4 regions of the Novosphingobium sp. HNCC26BN242 genome follow, and region 4 is predicted to be linked to each of the others. Evidence: predicted binding sites of a transcription regulator. Region 4 holds the regulator's gene; each other region holds the start of a gene.
The links. Region 4 encodes LexA, which represses DNA repair genes until DNA is damaged. Its sites were predicted from a motif close to GTTCCNCNCTTGTTCT; they were not measured.

Region 1 (4,190 bases), on a different contig from region 4:
CTCCGACCCCCACTCGAAACACTGGCGCTCATCTTAGTCACCCAGCGCTTGTTTGCGGGCCTTGTTGCGGGTCGCCTCGCGCGCCTGATCTGCGGCCTGTTCGCGCCGTTCGGAGATCAGCGTGAGCAATTCCTCACTGGCGGCATTGAGCAGCGGATATGTACGGGCCTGCGTGATCCATTGCGGGCGGCCATCTGCGCCCCACGCCAGATCATAGCCGAACACCGTGATCGAATAGCCCAGCACGACAATGATAAAGCCCTTCAGTGCGCCAAAGCCGAACCCGAGCAGGCGATCAATTGGACCCACCACCGAATCGCGACTGGCACTGCCCATGCGCCGCGCGATCATGCGGGTTGCGATGTAGGGGCCGAGCAACAGCAGCGCAAAGGCCAGCACGCCCGCGCCCGTCTCGGTCGGCAAATGGGCGGAGAGCCAGACGGTCAGGTCTTCGTGGAGGTAATGCACGGCCAGCAAGGCCAGACACCAAGCGGCAAGCGACAGGACTTCTTCGACGAACCCGCGAAGGAAGCCGCCGACGGCACCGATGCCGACAAGGATCAGGACTACATAATCAAAACCGGTCATGTCCTGCGAGGTCCTATGACCCGCCCATTATGCGGTCAATCAGATTTGGGAGCAGGCGGAGCGGCGAATAGCGCAGGCCTTCGACTTTTTCGGCCCCCGCCTCGGGCCCGCAGCCCAGCTTGAAGCCGAGTTTGGCCGCTTCGCGCAGGCGGACGGGGGTGTGGGCCACCGGGCGGACTTCACCGGCCAGCGAAATTTCGCCGAACCAGATCGAGGCAGACGGCAGGGGTCGATCCGACAGGGCCGAGACCAGCGCGGCGGCAACGGCCAAGTCTGCAGCAGGATCGGTCAACCGGTAGCCGCCCGCAACATTGAGATAGACTTCGGCGGTGGAGAAATTGAGCCCGCAGCGCGCCTCAAGCACGGCCAGCAACATGGCAAGGCGACCTGAATCCCAGCCCACCACGGCGCGGCGCGGGGTGGCTCCGCTGGCAAGGCGAACGGTGAGCGCCTGAATTTCAACCAGTACGGGCCGTGTGCCTTCAAGCGCGGGGAACACGGCGCTGCCCGGCACCTGATCTTCCCGGCCCGACAGGAACAGCAGCGAGGGATTGCCGACCTCTTCCAGCCCTGCCCCGGCCATCGCGAACACGCCGATTTCATCGACTGCGCCAAAGCGGTTCTTGATTGCGCGCAGGATGCGGTACTGATGGCTGCGTTCGCCTTCAAAGCTCATCACCACATCGACCATGTGTTCCAGCACGCGTGGGCCGGCAATCGAGCCGTCCTTGGTGACATGGCCGACGAGGACCAGCGAAACACCGGTTTCCTTGGCATAGCGGATCAGTTCAAACGCGCAGCCGCGGACCTGGCTGACCGTGCCGGGTGCACCTTCAATTTGATCGGAGTGCATGGTCTGGATCGAATCGATCACGAGCAGGTCGGGCGTTGGCATGGTGCCCAGCGTTGTCAGGATATCGCGCACCGATGTGGCGGCGGCGAGCTGGATAGGGGCTTGGCCCAGCCCCAGACGATCAGCCCGCAGACGAATCTGGTCAGACGCCTCCTCTCCGCTGATGTAGACGGCCGAGCCGCCCGACATCGCGACTTTCGCAGAAGCCTGCAGCAGCAGCGTGGACTTGCCAATGCCGGGATCGCCGCCCATCAGGATGGCGCAACCGGGCACGAGGCCGCCACCCAGCGCACGGTCAAATTCGGCAATGCCGGTGGTGCGACGTTGCGGCAGGGTAACCGGTTCGTTCAGGTTGACGAAGGCGACGCGGCGGCCCCCGCTCGACAGGTCATGCTTGGCCGAGAAGATCGTTTCGGGCGCTTCTTCGACCAGCGTGTTCCATTCGCTGCAATCGGCGCACTGGCCCTGCCAGCGATTTGTCACGCTGCCACAGGCTTGGCAGACATAGCGGCGTTTGGGTTTGGCCATCGCAACCGATTATCAGAACATAGGTGGAACGCAAGCCAGACTTGGCCGATGTGGCAGCAATTGCTTAACCATGAAGGCTGGCAGCATCCTTAACGTGCGTTGACTATGCAGGCGGTCGATGGCCCGCAGATCACCTCACCTTCTTGGCATTGAGCCGAAAATGTACCGGCACTTCGCAGCGCTGACGCTGGCGATTTCGGTGCTGATTGCGCTGTTCGCTGATGGCGAGGCGCAGGAGGCCATGGCCAAAAGCCAGCAGAACGCGGAACTGAAGCGCGCCGAAAAAGCCAAGCAGGGCGGCCCAAAACTGGTCGACAAACGCAGCGACAAGGCCAAGCAGTTCCGGTCAAGCGGGTTCGACGACCGGTTCGATGAGCCGATGGATAGCAGCGGCCCCAGCGATGGTGGGCTTGTGTTGGCGGGTATGTCGACCGGGCAGTCACCGATCATTGTGGAAGTCGATCAGGCGGCGCTGGCCCGCATGACTCCGGCCCAGCGCGCGGCCTATCTTAAAATGCTGGAAGCAGAAAAACGCAAGCGCATTGCACAAGGACCCATGCGGCCCACATTGGCGCAAATCGAGGCGCTGGCCGCGCAATCGGCCGCGCGGTCCGGCTCGGAAAAGCCGGAATAGGAAATGGTGCCCCTGGCCCGACTCGAACGGGCACGTATTGCTACAAACGATTTTGAGTCGTTCGCGTCTACCATTCCGCCACAGGGGCATATGATGGCACGGCCCTTAGCCAGTGCCATCGTGATCGGTCAAGCGTTACGGAGTGCGCCGACGAGCAACTTGTGCAGCTTTGAATGCAGCGCGTCGTTTCCGGCAAGCACCGTCTCGTCGCAGATCGGCTGCGAACGGCCCTTGTAGTCAGAGACGAACCCGCCTGCTTCACGCACCAGCAGGCAGCCCGCAGCGGTGTCCCAAGGATAGAGGCCGCTTTCCCAGAAGCCATCGAATCGGCCCGCAGCGACCCATGCCAGATCGAGCGAGGCCACCCCGAAGCGGCGGATTCCGGCGATACGCGGCCCGAGTTCGGCGTAGATGCGTGCCCATTCGTTGATATCGCCGCGGCCCGCAAAGGGAATGCCGGTGGCGATCAGCGCTTCATCCATATGGCGGCGCGCCGAGACGCGAAGGCGGCGGTCCTGCAGCCATGCCCCTTGCGCCTTTTCGGCCCAGAAGCTTTCGTCCGTGATCGGCTGGTAGACCAGCGCTGCGGTAACATCGCCCCAGCCCGACCCATCCAGCTTGGGTTCCTGCACCGCGATGGAAATGGCAAAGTGCGGGATACCGTGGAGGAAATTGGTGGTGCCATCCAAGGGATCGATGATGAAGCGGGGCTTGCCCTCTTCACCCGGAATTTCACCGCCCTCTTCCATCAGGAAGCCCCAGCCCGGTCGGGCCACGCGCAATTCATCCCACAGCGTGCGTTCGGAATGCTGATCGGCCTTTGAGACGAAGTCTGCCGGGCCTTTCTTGCTGACCTGAAGATGCTCGATCTCGCCAAAGTCGCGGCGCAGGCGGCCGCCCGCCTTGCGCGCCGCGCGCTCTATCACGCGCATCAGGCCTGAAATGGCTGCCATCTAATCAGCCCACCTTGCCGACGTAAGTGCGTTCATAGACATCGACGATGATGCGCGTGCCGCTGCCGATGTGGGGCGGCACCATCACGCGCACGCCGTTGTCGAGAATGGCAGGCTTGTAGGACGACGAGGCGGTCTGGCCCTTAACCACGGCATCGGCTTCAACGATGGTGGCTTCGACCTGATCAGGCAATTGCACCGAGATCGGGCGCTCGTCATACATTTCGAGCAGCACGGTCATGCCGTCCTGCAGGAACGCTGCGGCATCGCCCAGAAGATCGGAAGGCAGCGTGATCTGGTCGTAGTTTTCGACGTCCATGAACACCAGATCATCGCCCTCGGCATAGAGGAACTGGAAGTCCTTGGTATCGAGGCGCACGCGTTCAATCGTGTCCTGGCTGCGGAAGCGGACATTGGTCTTGCGGCCGTCGATGAGGTTCTTCATCTCGACCTGCATGAACGCACCGCCCTTGCCGGGCTGGGTATGCTGGGTCTTGGCGACCTTCCAGATGCCCTTTTCGTATTCCAGGATATTGCCCGGACGGATGTCCACGCCGCTGATCTTCATGATGGAAAGAGCCTTACCGTGAGTAGGGAAGCGCGGCCCTTAGCGGAGCAATGCCGCTGCTTCAAG
Region 2 (4,190 bases), on a different contig from region 4:
ACCCCGCGCACCGGCTCGGCTTCGTTCAATGTGGCGCTCAATGGCGGGATCGCCGTCAATGGTTCACCGTTCCGCAGCGTGAACGGGCAGGGCAGCCTCAACCTCAATTTCCAGAGCGGGGCGATTAGCACGCTGGGCGCCTATACCGTGGGCAATGCCATCCCCGGCATCGCCAGCAACCTGCCTGGCACCCAGACTGACACCGGCAACTGGACCGGCAACGGCACCCTCTCGGCCTCGGCCAACAGCATCACCGGCACCATAACCTTCGATGGCACCACGGACTACAGCGGCACACTCAACGGCCGGCTCTATGGCCCGGCGGCTGAACAGGTTGGCGCGGTGGTCCAGGCCAGCAGCACGGGCGGCGCGGTCATGGCAGCCACGCTTACCGGCGGGCGCGGTGCTGATACGGGTGCCTCGCAAGGCGGCCTTGCGTCATTGACCGCGACCACCGTGCTCAGTGGTGACAGCGCGCAATATTATGTCGTCAACGGCCTCAGCCCCGCCGAACAGACGCTGAATGACAGCAATGTCGAGGTCACCTACAACCCCACCGACAAATCCTATATCCTGCGCTCCAACACCAGCGGCATCAATTTCGGCAATGCCAAGCAATTGGATCAGACACTGGCCGCAGCCGATCTTCGCACTGCTGAAAGCACCACCACCTTCGATGTCTATCGTGGCGCAGATTACACCGCCCGCGTATTCAAACCCAGCGCGGCCAATCCGGCCATTGCGCTCACCTACACCAGTTTTGCGGAAGTGGTGCGCACCGATACTGTCGGTGGGCGCGAAGTCGCCACGCGCTATTACGTGCCCTTCGGCGGCATCACCCCCGATTTCCAGATCCCGCGCACCGGCAGCGCCAGCTACAATGGCGTAGTTTACGGCTACGGCCGTAATGGCACCACACAGCGCGAAGCTTCGCTTTCGGGCACGAGCGCGTTCACTGCCAATTTCGGTGCAGGCACTGGTAATGTCGTACTCAGCCTCAACGCCACCGATGTCACCAACAACGCGGTCAGCAGCCTCGGCAGCTTCACTTACAGCGGATCGATCGCCGGGAATTGCCCGGGCTGCGGCGTTGGCAATACCTTCCTCTTGCGCGCCACCGGCACCAATGTGGGCAGTAGCAGCGTGCTCAATGGCACCTTCTTTGGCCTCAATGCCGCCGAATGGGGCGGAGCCTTCTCGCTCCTGCTGGATTCGCCCAGCGGTCAGGCCACCAACGCCTCCACTTATTCCGGCGTAACCGTCGGCAAGAAGAACTGAACGTAGTAACGCCACCCCGCTCTCCCGCGAAGGAGGGGGCCTCATGCCGTTCACGGAACATCAGCGTTAACCGCCTGAGGTCCTCGTCTTCACGGGGACGCAGCAGTGCTGTCAAAACCGATCATCCCCCAAAGCGCATATTGCACCGCACACTTGCGCTCCCCACATGCAGACACGCATGGCGGGGGCCTTGCACTAAACGAACAAATATGGAACACCGCCGCGCATGTCTCTCAACACCATTTCCGTCCGCGGCGCCCGTGAACACAATTTGAAGGGGATCGATATCGATCTCCCGCGCGATAGCCTGATCGTCATCACCGGCCTGTCCGGCTCGGGAAAATCCAGCCTCGCGTTCGATACGATCTATGCCGAAGGGCAGCGCCGCTATGTCGAATCGCTCTCGGCCTATGCGCGCCAGTTCCTCGAAATGATGCAGAAGCCCGATGTGGAGCACATCGACGGCCTCAGCCCCGCCATCAGCATCGAACAGAAGACCACCAGCCGCAACCCGCGCTCCACCGTGGCGACCGTCACCGAAATCTACGATTACATGCGCCTCCTCTGGGCGCGCATCGGCACGCCCTACAGCCCCGCCACCGGCCTGCCGATCAGCGCACAAACCGTGTCGCAGATGGTGGACCGCGTAATGGCCCTGCCTGAAGGCACCCGCGCCTATCTCCTCGCGCCTGCCGTGCGCGGCCGCAAGGGTGAATACCGCCGCGAATTGCTCGAATGGCAAAAAGCGGGCTACACCCGCGTGCGCATCAACGGCGAAATGATGGCCATCGAAGACGCGCCTGCGCTGGATAAAAAACTCAAGCACGACATCGAAGTGGTGGTAGACCGCATCGCCGTGAAAGACGGCATCCAGACCCGCCTTGCCGACAGCTTCGAACAGGCGCTGAAACTGGCCGATGGACTGGCGTACATCGATCTGGCGGACGCGACAGTGGCGGAGTTGGGCGAGAGTGCTTCGACAAGCTCAGCACGAGCGGATGTTGGCGAAACCGCCCCCAATCCCGCTCAGCCTGAGCCTGTCGAAGGCCCCTCCGGCAAGCCCAAAAAGGGCATGAAAAAGACCGGCCTCCCCGCCAACCGCATTGTCTTTTCCGAAAAGTTCGCCTGCCCCGTCAGCGGCTTCACCATCGACGCGCTCGAACCACGCTTGTTCAGCTTCAACGCCCCCCAGGGCGCATGCCCCGCCTGCGATGGCCTCGGCGAAAAGCTGCTGTTCGATCCGCAACTCGTCGTCCCTAACGAAAACCTGTCGCTAAAGCAGGGTGCGGTCGTCCCCTGGGCCAAGAGCAACCCGCCGTCCCCCTATTACATGCAGGTCCTCGCCAGCCTCGCCGCGCATTTCGGGTTCAAACTCGACACCCCGTGGGACCAGCTCCCCGCCGAGGTGAAGGTCATTATCCTCTACGGAACCGCAGGAAAGGCCGTGCCGCTGACCTTCATCGACGGCAAGAAAAGCTACACCGTCCAGAAAGCCTTCGAAGGCGTGATCGGCAACCTCAACCGCCGCATGCTGCAAACCGAAAGCGCGTGGATGCGCGAGGAACTCTCCAAGTTCCAGACTGCGCAACCGTGCGAAACCTGCGAAGGCAAGCGCCTCAAGCCCGAAGCGCTTTCGGTCAAGGTTGCAGGCACCGACATCTCCACCGTCACCCACTTCTCCGTCTCCGCCGCGGTCGAATGGTTCGGCGCGCTCGATGCGCAGCTCACCAGCCAGCAAAGCCAGATCGCCAAGGCCATCCTCAAGGAAATCAACGAGCGCCTCGGCTTCCTCAACAACGTCGGCCTCGATTACCTGAACCTGGACCGCACCAGCGGCACCCTCTCCGGCGGCGAAAGCCAGCGCATCCGCCTCGCCAGCCAGATCGGCAGCGGCCTTTCGGGCGTGCTCTACGTGCTCGATGAACCCTCCATCGGCCTGCACCAGCGCGACAATGACCGCCTGCTCATCACGCTCAAGCGTCTGCGCGATCTCGGCAACACCGTGATCGTCGTGGAGCATGACGAGGACGCCATCCGCACCGCCGATCACGTGGTCGATCTCGGCCCTGGCGCGGGCGTCCACGGCGGCGAAATCGTCGCGCAGGGCAAGCTGCAGGACATTCTCGACAATCCCAACAGCCTCACCGGCCAATACCTCACCGGCACCCGCCGGATCGAGGTTCCCAAGAAGCGCCGCAAGGGCAACGGCCTTTTCATCGGGGTGGAGGGCGCGCGCGCCAACAACCTCCAGAACGTGAGCGCCAAGGTCCCGCTCGGCACGTTCACCTGCATCACCGGCGTTTCCGGCTCGGGCAAGTCCAGCTTCACCATCGACACGCTCCACGCCGTCGCCGCCCGCACATTGAACGGTGCGCGCGTGATCGCGGGCGCGCATGATCGCGTCACCGGGCTCGAAAACTGCGACAAGGTGATCGAGATCGACCAGTCCCCCATCGGCCGCACCCCGCGCTCTAACCCCGCAACTTACACCGGCAGCTTCACCCTGATCCGCGATTGGTTCGCCGGACTGCCCGAATCCGCCGCGCGCGGCTACAAACCCGGCCGCTTCAGCTTCAACGTCAAGGGCGGCCGCTGCGAAAAGTGCACCGGCGATGGTCTGATCAAGATCGAAATGCACTTCCTGCCAGACGTTTACGTCACGTGTGAGGAGTGCGATGGCAAACGCTACAACCGCGAAACGCTCGAAGTAAAATTCAAGGGCCACTCCATCGCCGATGTGCTGGATATGACGATCGAGGACGCCGAAGAGTTCTTCAAGGCCGTCCCCCCCATCCGTGACCGGATGCACATGCTCAACGAAGTGGGGCTCGGCTATGTCAAGGTCGGCCAGCAGGCCACCACGCTATCGGGCGGCGAAGCGCAACGCGTCAAACTCGCCAAGGAACTCGCCC
Region 3 (4,190 bases), on a different contig from region 4:
TGCGATTGGTGTGTTTCATCCCAAGTGGGACGAACGGCCCTTGTTGGTAGTGGTGACCAAGCCGGGCATGCAAGTGACGCAGACGGAGCTGAAAGCCTTCCTGTCTCAACACGTTGCCAAGTGGTGGGTGCCCGATGCGGTCGCTTTCGTTGACCAGATCCCGCACACCGGCACTGGCAAGATCAGCAAGAAAGACCTTCGCGATCAGTTCCGTGAGTATACTTGGAGCGAAGTCGCCTGAAGTGCACCTAGATGCACCTAGGTGCACCAAACCGCGTGCGGGCGGGCGATACAATCGCCAAACGTTAGCCCGGCAAGCGGATGATCTGGTTGGGCGATCCGACCGGCAAGTGGACCTGATAGTAATACTTGCCGGTCGGCTGACCATTGTCGGTAAAATCAACGCGAACCTGCTTGGCAATGCCGCGCACGATCACGCGGCGGCCTTCGAAGTGCTTGCGCACCGCTTCGGGATCGGCACTGCCTGCCATCGCCTTTGCTGTGGCCATCGGCATGACGACGGTGAGGCAATTGCGATCGCGGTAATCGGTTTCGGAATTGAGGAAAACGCGCTCCTTTTCAAAGCCTACGGCCTTGATTGGCAGGGCAAATTCCCCGGCCACTCCAGCGCGGTCGCCAAGGTAGGAGGCAAAGGTGACTGCTTCGATCGGGTTCAGGCAGCCTTGTGCGCAAGGTTTGGGCCGTTCGCGCTTTTCCGAAGCGGGGGCCGGTGTCGGCGGTGAGGGGATGCTCTCAGGCAGCGCTGCGGCGGGCACCGAGGTGAGCATGATTGCTCCTAAAGCCAGGAATTTCAACACCATAGACCACCTCCATCAATCGCACTATAACAGCCGCAATTGCCCGTCCAAGGCCGGTGCGATGAATTGAGAGCAATCGAGATCGACATGCGCCTTGCCAATGCCGTGTTTGCGGCAGGCGATGCGGAAGCGGGTGCGGGTGAGATCGGCCCAGGTGCCTTGGGGTTTCATGCGGGTGAAAAACTGCGAGTCATTGTCCTTCCCACCGCGCACCGACTGGACGATGGACATGACCTTGGCCGCGCGATCGGGGAAGTGCGTGTCCAGCCATTCGCGGAACAGCGGGGCGACTTCGTGGGGCAGTCGCAGCATGATCCAACTGGCAGAGCGCACGCCACGTTCGGCAGCGGCGGCGAGGATGCCTTCGATGAACTGGTCGGTTATCGCGGGGATGATGGGTGAGACCGAGACATGCGTCGGTATTCCCGCCGATACGAGTTTTTCCAGCGCGTCGAGACGCTTGAGAGGCGAACTTGCGCGCGGTTCGAGCAGGCCTGACAGGCGCGGATCGAGGCTGGTGACCGACACGCCCACCGCCGTCAGCCGATGCCGCGCCAGTTCTGCCAGCAGATCCAGATCGTCGAGCACACGGGCTGACTTGGTGGTGATCGTCACCGGGTGGCGCAGTTCCAGGCACAGTTCGAGCACGGCCCGCGTGATCCGGTAGCGCGCTTCGATGGGCTGGTAGGGATCGGTATTGGTGCCCATGGCGATGGGGGCCGGGACATAGCCCTTCTTTGCCAAAGTCTGCCGCAGGAGCTTTGCTGCATCGGGTTTGGCAAAGAGCTTTGTTTCGAAATCAAGGCCGGGAGACAGATCGTGGAAGGCGTGGCTGGGCCGCGCGTAACAATAGATGCAGCCATGTTCGCAGCCGCGATAGGCATTGACCGAACGGTCGAACGGAATGTCGGGCGATGTGTTAAACGTCAGAATCGAGCGCGGATGCTCTTCGGTGATGGTGGTGCGCAGTTTGGGGCCGGGACCGTCAACGTCCTCGCGCCCGTCAAGCCAATCGCCATCAGCCTCACGCGTGGCGAGCCCGAAGCGGGTGGGGACATTGCTTGATTGCGCGCCTCTGCCATGGATGGACATGGTGCAGTTAGAACATAAGCAGAACGATTGTGCAAGTGACCGACGATTATCCTTTCAAATCTGGACGCTTCCCGAATGGATGTATGGGAAAGTACAGTGCGAAAGCCAAATGGTCTTGGAAAAACCTACTTTTCCAGCAGCCTCGGCATCAGTTCCACAAAGTTGCAGGGACGGTTGCGGCTGTCGAGTTGTTCGTCAAGGATGCCGTCCCATCCGTCCTTCACCGCGCCATTCGATCCGGGGAGCGCGAAGATATAGGTTCCGCGGGCCACCACGGCGCAGGCGCGGGACTGGATCGTGCTGGTGCCGATGGTCTTGAAGGATAGCCAGCGGAACAGCTCGCCAAAGCCCGGAATATCGCGGGTTTTCACGCGGTCTAGCGCTTCGGGTGTAACGTCACGCCCAGTCAAGCCAGTGCCGCCGGTGATGACAACGGCATCAACACCGCGATCATCGATCCAGTTGTTCAACCGGCTGACGATGCGGTCTGCCTCGTCCCTTTCAATGGCGCGGGCGATCAGCTTGTGGCCCTTGGCCTTGATCCGCTCGGCCAGAATGTCGCCCGAAGTATCCTCCGCCGGGCCGCGCGTGTCTGAAACAGTCAGCAGGGCGATGTTGATAGGCTTGAATTCACGCGAGGTATCAATTGCCACGCCATGCGACCTTTACGTTTTCAGGCCGGACGTTTTCAGAACCACCAAGGCCCGGAAACTTGGGCCACATGCCCTGGACCAGCCCGATGCGGCTTTCCGAGGGGCCACCGGCCTGCCGTTCATACATCCAGTAGTTGCGCATCACGATGGCAACATAACCGCGCGTTTCCCAATAGGGAATGGATTCCATCCACAGCAACGGATCGGTGCCGCCGCGAATTTCGGTGTTCCAGCGGCTGATTGGCAGTGGCCCTGCGTTATATGCTGCCATCACTTTGGGCAGGAGGCCCTGCGTGGCATCGCTATCGCGCAAGTGCTGCAGATATTGCTGGCCGAACGCGAGGTTGATGTCGGGCGAATCAAGCTGCGTATCGCGCCCGGCCATGGCCGGATCAACCTTGGCCATATCGCGCGCAGTGCCGGGGCGCAGCTGCATCAGGCCCTTGGCTCCAGCAGGGCTGACCACCGATGTGCGGAAGTTCGATTCCTGCAGCGAATGCGCAAACAGCAGCGCGGGATCGACGCGCCACCCGGTGGCAGGCGTCCACTTTGGCGCCGGGAACCGGGCCGCTTCGTCCGGGCGCGCGCCCGAAGGCGCGTTATAGGCCATCCACAGCTGCGTGGAAGGAAGACCCAGATCGCGGGCAAGGCGCGATAGCGGGGCATATTGGCCGGGCGCGCCGATGCGGGCCTGATGGCGTAGCACTTCGTCAGCCAGACCGTCCTTGCCGATTTCAGCAAGTTGCACGGCGGTGCGAATATTCGGCACATCGCGCAGCGCCTGCCAATCGCTTGCCGAAAAATCGGGAGCGGAAGCGGGTTGCGCATCGCGCAGGCCAAGAGCCTCGGCCGCCATCATGCCATAAAGTGTATCGCGATAGCGCGAGGCGCTGCGCAGGCTGGCAGAAACCCTTTCCGGCTTGCGGCAGCGCGTCCATGCGCGGCTGGCCCAATAATGTGCGGACGATGCGAGTTCATCGTTGTGAGCCGAACCTGCGACTTTTTCGAAAGCATCGGCGGCGGCAAGGCAATCACCCAACCGCCAGCTTGCCAGACCCACCGTCCACATGGCTTCGGACACCCAAGGCCCGTTGGCCTCTTCTGCGGTAAGCGAAATGGCGCGGGCGGTGGCATCGTCATTTTCGATGTAAAATGCCCAGCCCACCTTCTGTCGCCATTCGGCCCGGGCTTCCGACGACAGCGTGGCATCGACGCCATCGAGCAGGACACGCGCGCCGACGGGATCATCGAACTTGATGCTATCCTGAATCGCGGCGGCGACGCTGGCAGGCATCGTGCCATCATCGATCGAACGCGGGCGAATGCGCTTCGATACGGTGGGCAGGGAAACGAGGCGTTGTGCCTGCGGCAGGTCCGGCAATTCGCTGGCTCCGCGCTTGAGCGCAAGACGGCTAAGCTGTTCGGCCCAAGGCAGGTCCGGGGCTTTGGTCAGAACCTCGGTAAGCGGCGCAAGTTCAGCCTTGGGCGAAGTGGCGGCAAGCATGTATTGCGCGCGGGCCACGGCGTGGAGCGGGCCATCGGCGCGCTGGGCGAACAGCGCCTGAACTTTCGTCCAATCCTGCTGATCGATCGCGGTGAACAGCGTCTTGTAATACCCGCGATCATC
Region 4 (4,190 bases):
CGGCGGGAACCGCCCGCATGGTCGACGTTGGAGGCAAGGCTGAAACCCAGCGCGTGGCCATTGCGCGCGGCCTGATTCGCATGTCCGCAGCCACACTTGAGGCCATCCGCGCAGGCGATGCTCCCAAAGGTGACGTGCTAGGCACCGCGCGGCTTGCCGGGATCATGGCCGCAAAGAAGACCGCCGAATTAATCCCGCTGTGCCACCCGCTCGCGCTCGATGCGGTAAATGTTGATTTCACCTTCGTTGAAGCTGGCGTCGAATGCACCGCCACGGCCACGCTGACGGGCCGCACCGGTGTGGAGATGGAAGCCCTGACCGCTGTCTCGGTCGCGCTGCTGACGGTCTATGACATGGCCAAGGCGCTGGACAAGGGCATGGTCATCGAAGGCGTGCGCCTGATCGAAAAGCGCGGCGGCAAATCCGGCATCTGGCGCGCTGACGACGCGTGAAGACGCCTCCCCTTCCCCTTGCCGAAGCCCAAGCGCGTTTGCTCGCACTCGCCCCGACCTTGCCGGTAGAGCAACGTGCGGTGGCTGAATGCCTCGGCCACTACCTCGTGCAGCCGCTTGCCGCCCGCCGCACGCAGCCCGCAGCGCCGCTATCTGCGATGGATGGCTATGCCCTGCGCAGCGCCGATCTGCCCGGCCCGTGGCAGGTGACCGGCGAAAGTGCAGCTGGCCATCCGTTTGAGGGCGTGGTCGGCACAGGCGAAGCGGTGCGCATCAGCACCGGCGCTATTGTCCCGAACGGCGCTGACATGGTCCTGATCCAAGAAGATACGGCGCGCGATGGCGCAACTCTGCGCTTCACCGGCACACTGCCTGAGCCGCTGGAGCGCCATATCCGTCCGGCCGGCATGGATTTCGCTGCCGCTGCTGAATTGATCCCGGCAGGCACGCGCATAAGCCCGGCGCAGATTGCACTGGCCATTGCGGGCGGGCATAGCCATCTGCCGGTGCGGCGGCGGCTCAAGCTCGCCGTGATCGACAGCGGGGATGAACTGGTGCCGCCTGGACAAGACGCTGGGCTCCACCAGTTGCCCGCCAGCAATGGCCCCATGCTGTGCGCGATGGCCGCAGCCTTGCCGGTTGAAATTCGAGCACTTGGCCCGATCCCTGATCAACTGCAGGCGCTGGCGACAGCTTTCGACAGCGCCAGCGATGCCGACATCATCGTGACCAGCGGTGGCGCTTCGGTCGGCGATCACGATCTCGTCCGGCCCGCGCTTGAAGCCGTTGGGGCCAAGCTGGATTTCTGGCGCGTCGGGATCAAGCCGGGCAAGCCGTTGCTCGTGGCGCGCCGTGGAGCGCAAGTGATCCTTGGACTGCCGGGCAATCCCGCCTCGGCCTTTGTCACCGCGTTCCTTTTCCTGCTACCCCTGCTGCGCGCCAGCGCCGGTGCAGCGGCCCCGCTGCCATGGACAATTCCGGCGCGATTGGCCGCACCGTTGGGCAAAGGTGGCAGTCGCATGGAATTCCTTCGCGCCGTCTGGGATGGGGCCAACGTGGCGCTCGATCCGCTGCAGGATTCAGGCGCACTGTCACCGCTTGCCCGCGCCAATGCGCTGGTTGTGCGCGAAGCCTGGGCCGAAGCCAAAGCGGCAGGAACGGATGTTCCGGTTTACCTGCTCGAAAATGGCGGAATTGCTTGACGTCGTGAAATAGGTTGCTTATCCGTTCCGTATTCGTTCACCCGCGGAGGAACCGCCAATGTTGACGCGCAAGCAGCATGAACTGCTCACCTTCATCCAAATCCGGTTGGAGGAATCGGGCATTTCCCCTTCGTTCGAAGAAATGAAGGAAGCGCTCGATCTCAAATCGAAGTCCGGTGTCCATCGCCTGATCTCCGCACTGGAAGAACGCGGCTTCATCCGCCGCCTGCCCAACCGCGCGCGCGCGCTCGAAGTCCTGCGCCAGCCTGATAGCTCGGTGACCAAGCCGAGTAGCACAGCGCCAGTGCGTACTGCCGCAAATGCCAACACCACGCTCACCCCGCTGCGCACCGCACCCAAGGCCGCTCCCGCTCCCGCCAACGATGTGATCGAATTGCCGCTGCACGGGAAGATCGCCGCCGGTATGCCAATCGAAGCGTTCGAAACCGCGGCAACGCTGCCGGTGCCCGCGGCCCTGCTCGGCGCTGGAGAGCATTACGCGCTTGAAGTGTCCGGGGATTCGATGGTTGAGGCCGGAATTTTTGATGGCGACTATGCCCTTGTCCGCAAGACCGATGTTGCCCGCGATGGCGAAATCGTGGTTGCGCTGGTGCGTGGTGAAGAAGCCACACTCAAGTACCTCCACCGCGAAAAGGGCATGATCCGCCTCGATCCGGCCAACGCGGCCTATGATCCGCAGTTCTACCGGCCCGATGAAGTGGCCGTGCAGGGCAAACTGGCGGGCCTGCTGCGGCGCTACCACTAAGGGGTTTGGCGGCGACAAAGCGCTGTTGCCTGCTGGTTATAAATCTTCAGATGCCGTTCGCCGAGACAATCGGCGGGCGGCATTTGTGTTTATCCGGGATTCGTTATGCTAAATATCAATCTATTTGGTTGAGATTCTTCTAGCAAGGCGTTCGGCTTTGATATAGTTTCTATCGTTACCGAATGCCCCACACGGGGCGCCCCCTTCCGGGACGGCCCGCCAGAACCTGGGGCGTCGGCAACGGAAGAGGTGTTGCCAATGGCTTATTCAGCAGAAAATTCCCGGCAGCGACAAACGCAAACCTTCATCGCCGTAGCGTTGCTTCACGGCGTGGCGATCTGGGCCATCACGTCTGGCTTTGCCAGCGGGATCGTCAAGATCGTGAAGGACCCCTTTATTGCGCAACAGTGGAAGGACGATGAGGTAAAGATCACTCCCATCGCCCCACCGCCGGACATCAAACCGGCACAGAAACCGCAAGATACCCCGCTGGTCGCTCCCAAGCCTGACATCATACTCGGCCCCGTCGATCCGGGCATCGGGTTGAAACCGGTCGAGATCATTCCGATCGTGCCGGTTGAAGTGGGGCCATTCGTCCCGCCCGAAGTGAAGCCCTCGCCTTCTGCCAGCTTCGCCGCGCGTGGTGCCTCTCCCAAAGGTTCGCCGGGATCGTGGGTCTCGGACCGCGACTATCCGAGCGCCGCGATCCGCGAAGAGCGCGAGGGGTTGACCCGGTTCCGCCTGACCATCGGCACTGACGGCCGGGTGACCGGGTGCGAGGTTACCGGTTCGAGCGGATCGGCCGATCTTGATGCCGCTACCTGCGCGAAAGTCAGCAGCCGCGCCCGCTTCATCCCCGCGATGGGTGGCGATGGCCTGCCGATGAGCGGGAGCTACAGCGGCTCGATCCGCTGGGTGCTGCCGTAACTATCCGGTCGGGCACTTGCACATCAATCGATGCCGGTGCCCGGCCACTTGGAACCTACGAATTATTTGGCAGACAGTAAAGCTCCAGACGCGCTGTCGGAAGCCGAGGTGGCTGGTTTGACGGGCTTTCTGAATGTTGGCGGCGGTGGTTTGCGATACCATCCATGCTCGCCTTGCGTTTCGGCCACTGTCCGCACGCGGCCCGTTGTCAGATTGATCGACAGGCCTCCCGTATTTGCCAGCATGACACGGTCGGCCTTGAGCATTTTTGCCCGGCAAGAATAGGGCAAGCGACGATCCGCAACCACGATATCGGCGCGCTCGCAGGCTGCGGCGAGCGCCATGTCATCGATGTAGTTGCGGCTCCGCGCCACCAGCAAGATGAACTGCCGACCGCCACGCTGCAACCGTGCGACACAGAAGTCATCGTTGCAGCGGGCACCAGACCAGCGGTCAATCGGGCGCAGTGTGCCTTCCATACCAGCCAGTTCGAGCAAGTTGTCGCGCATGTATTCCCCCCTGCCCATGCGCAGCACGATCAGATCATCACCCGCCCCGGTCAGGCCGACGTGATGCCCATCGCCAGTGACGAGAATGTCCGGGGTCGGCGTGAGCACCATGGCTAGGACCGCCAGCGCTGCGGGGACCGCTCCCCACAACCGCACTTTTCCTGTCCACAATGCGAGCCACAACATTCCGGCAATGAACAGCGCGAACGTCCAAGGCGCGATGGCCGGGAGCATCGTCACCGCACCGGGCCTTGCCGCCACGAAATGGGCCAGCGCGAGCAGCAGCTCGAGGCTTTTGCCTGCCAGCCACCATGCCGGTGCGCCGAACCCCACA

Region 1: the regulator LexA is predicted to act here: its motif matches at 1,984-1,999, upstream of radA (DNA repair protein RadA).
Region 2: the regulator LexA is predicted to act here: its motif matches at 1,479-1,494, upstream of uvrA (excinuclease ABC subunit UvrA).
Region 3: the regulator LexA is predicted to act here: its motif matches at 1,920-1,935, upstream of AC2A1F_RS04840 (PA0069 family radical SAM protein).

What each region holds. Positions count from the first base shown of each region.
Region 1 is NZ_JBXUGM010000001.1:1,620,292-1,624,481, forward strand. It holds gene AC2A1F_RS07450 (iron-sulfur cluster assembly scaffold protein) at 1-32, opposite strand, end outside; gene AC2A1F_RS07455 (CvpA family protein) at 34-588, opposite strand; gene radA (DNA repair protein RadA) at 602-1,969, opposite strand; gene AC2A1F_RS07465 (hypothetical protein) at 2,130-2,603, shown strand; tRNA gene AC2A1F_RS07470 (tRNA-Leu) at 2,608-2,691, opposite strand; gene AC2A1F_RS07475 (inositol monophosphatase family protein) at 2,732-3,556, opposite strand; gene efp (elongation factor P) at 3,561-4,124, opposite strand.
Region 2 is NZ_JBXUGM010000001.1:569,472-573,661, forward strand. It holds gene AC2A1F_RS02785 (beta strand repeat-containing protein) at 1-1,278, shown strand, start outside; gene uvrA (excinuclease ABC subunit UvrA) at 1,505-4,190, shown strand, end outside.
Region 3 is NZ_JBXUGM010000001.1:1,026,729-1,030,918, forward strand. It holds gene AC2A1F_RS04830 (long-chain fatty acid--CoA ligase) at 1-241, shown strand, start outside; gene AC2A1F_RS04835 (hypothetical protein) at 306-821, opposite strand; gene AC2A1F_RS04840 (PA0069 family radical SAM protein) at 843-1,910, opposite strand; gene moaB (molybdenum cofactor biosynthesis protein B) at 2,036-2,563, opposite strand; gene AC2A1F_RS04850 (lytic transglycosylase domain-containing protein) at 2,553-4,190, opposite strand, start outside.
Region 4 is NZ_JBXUGM010000006.1:101,240-105,429, forward strand. It holds gene moaC (cyclic pyranopterin monophosphate synthase MoaC) at 1-452, shown strand, start outside; gene AC2A1F_RS18415 (molybdopterin molybdotransferase MoeA) at 449-1,654, shown strand; gene lexA (transcriptional repressor LexA) at 1,713-2,420, shown strand; gene AC2A1F_RS18425 (energy transducer TonB) at 2,679-3,347, shown strand; gene AC2A1F_RS18430 (ComEC/Rec2 family competence protein) at 3,410-4,190, opposite strand, start outside.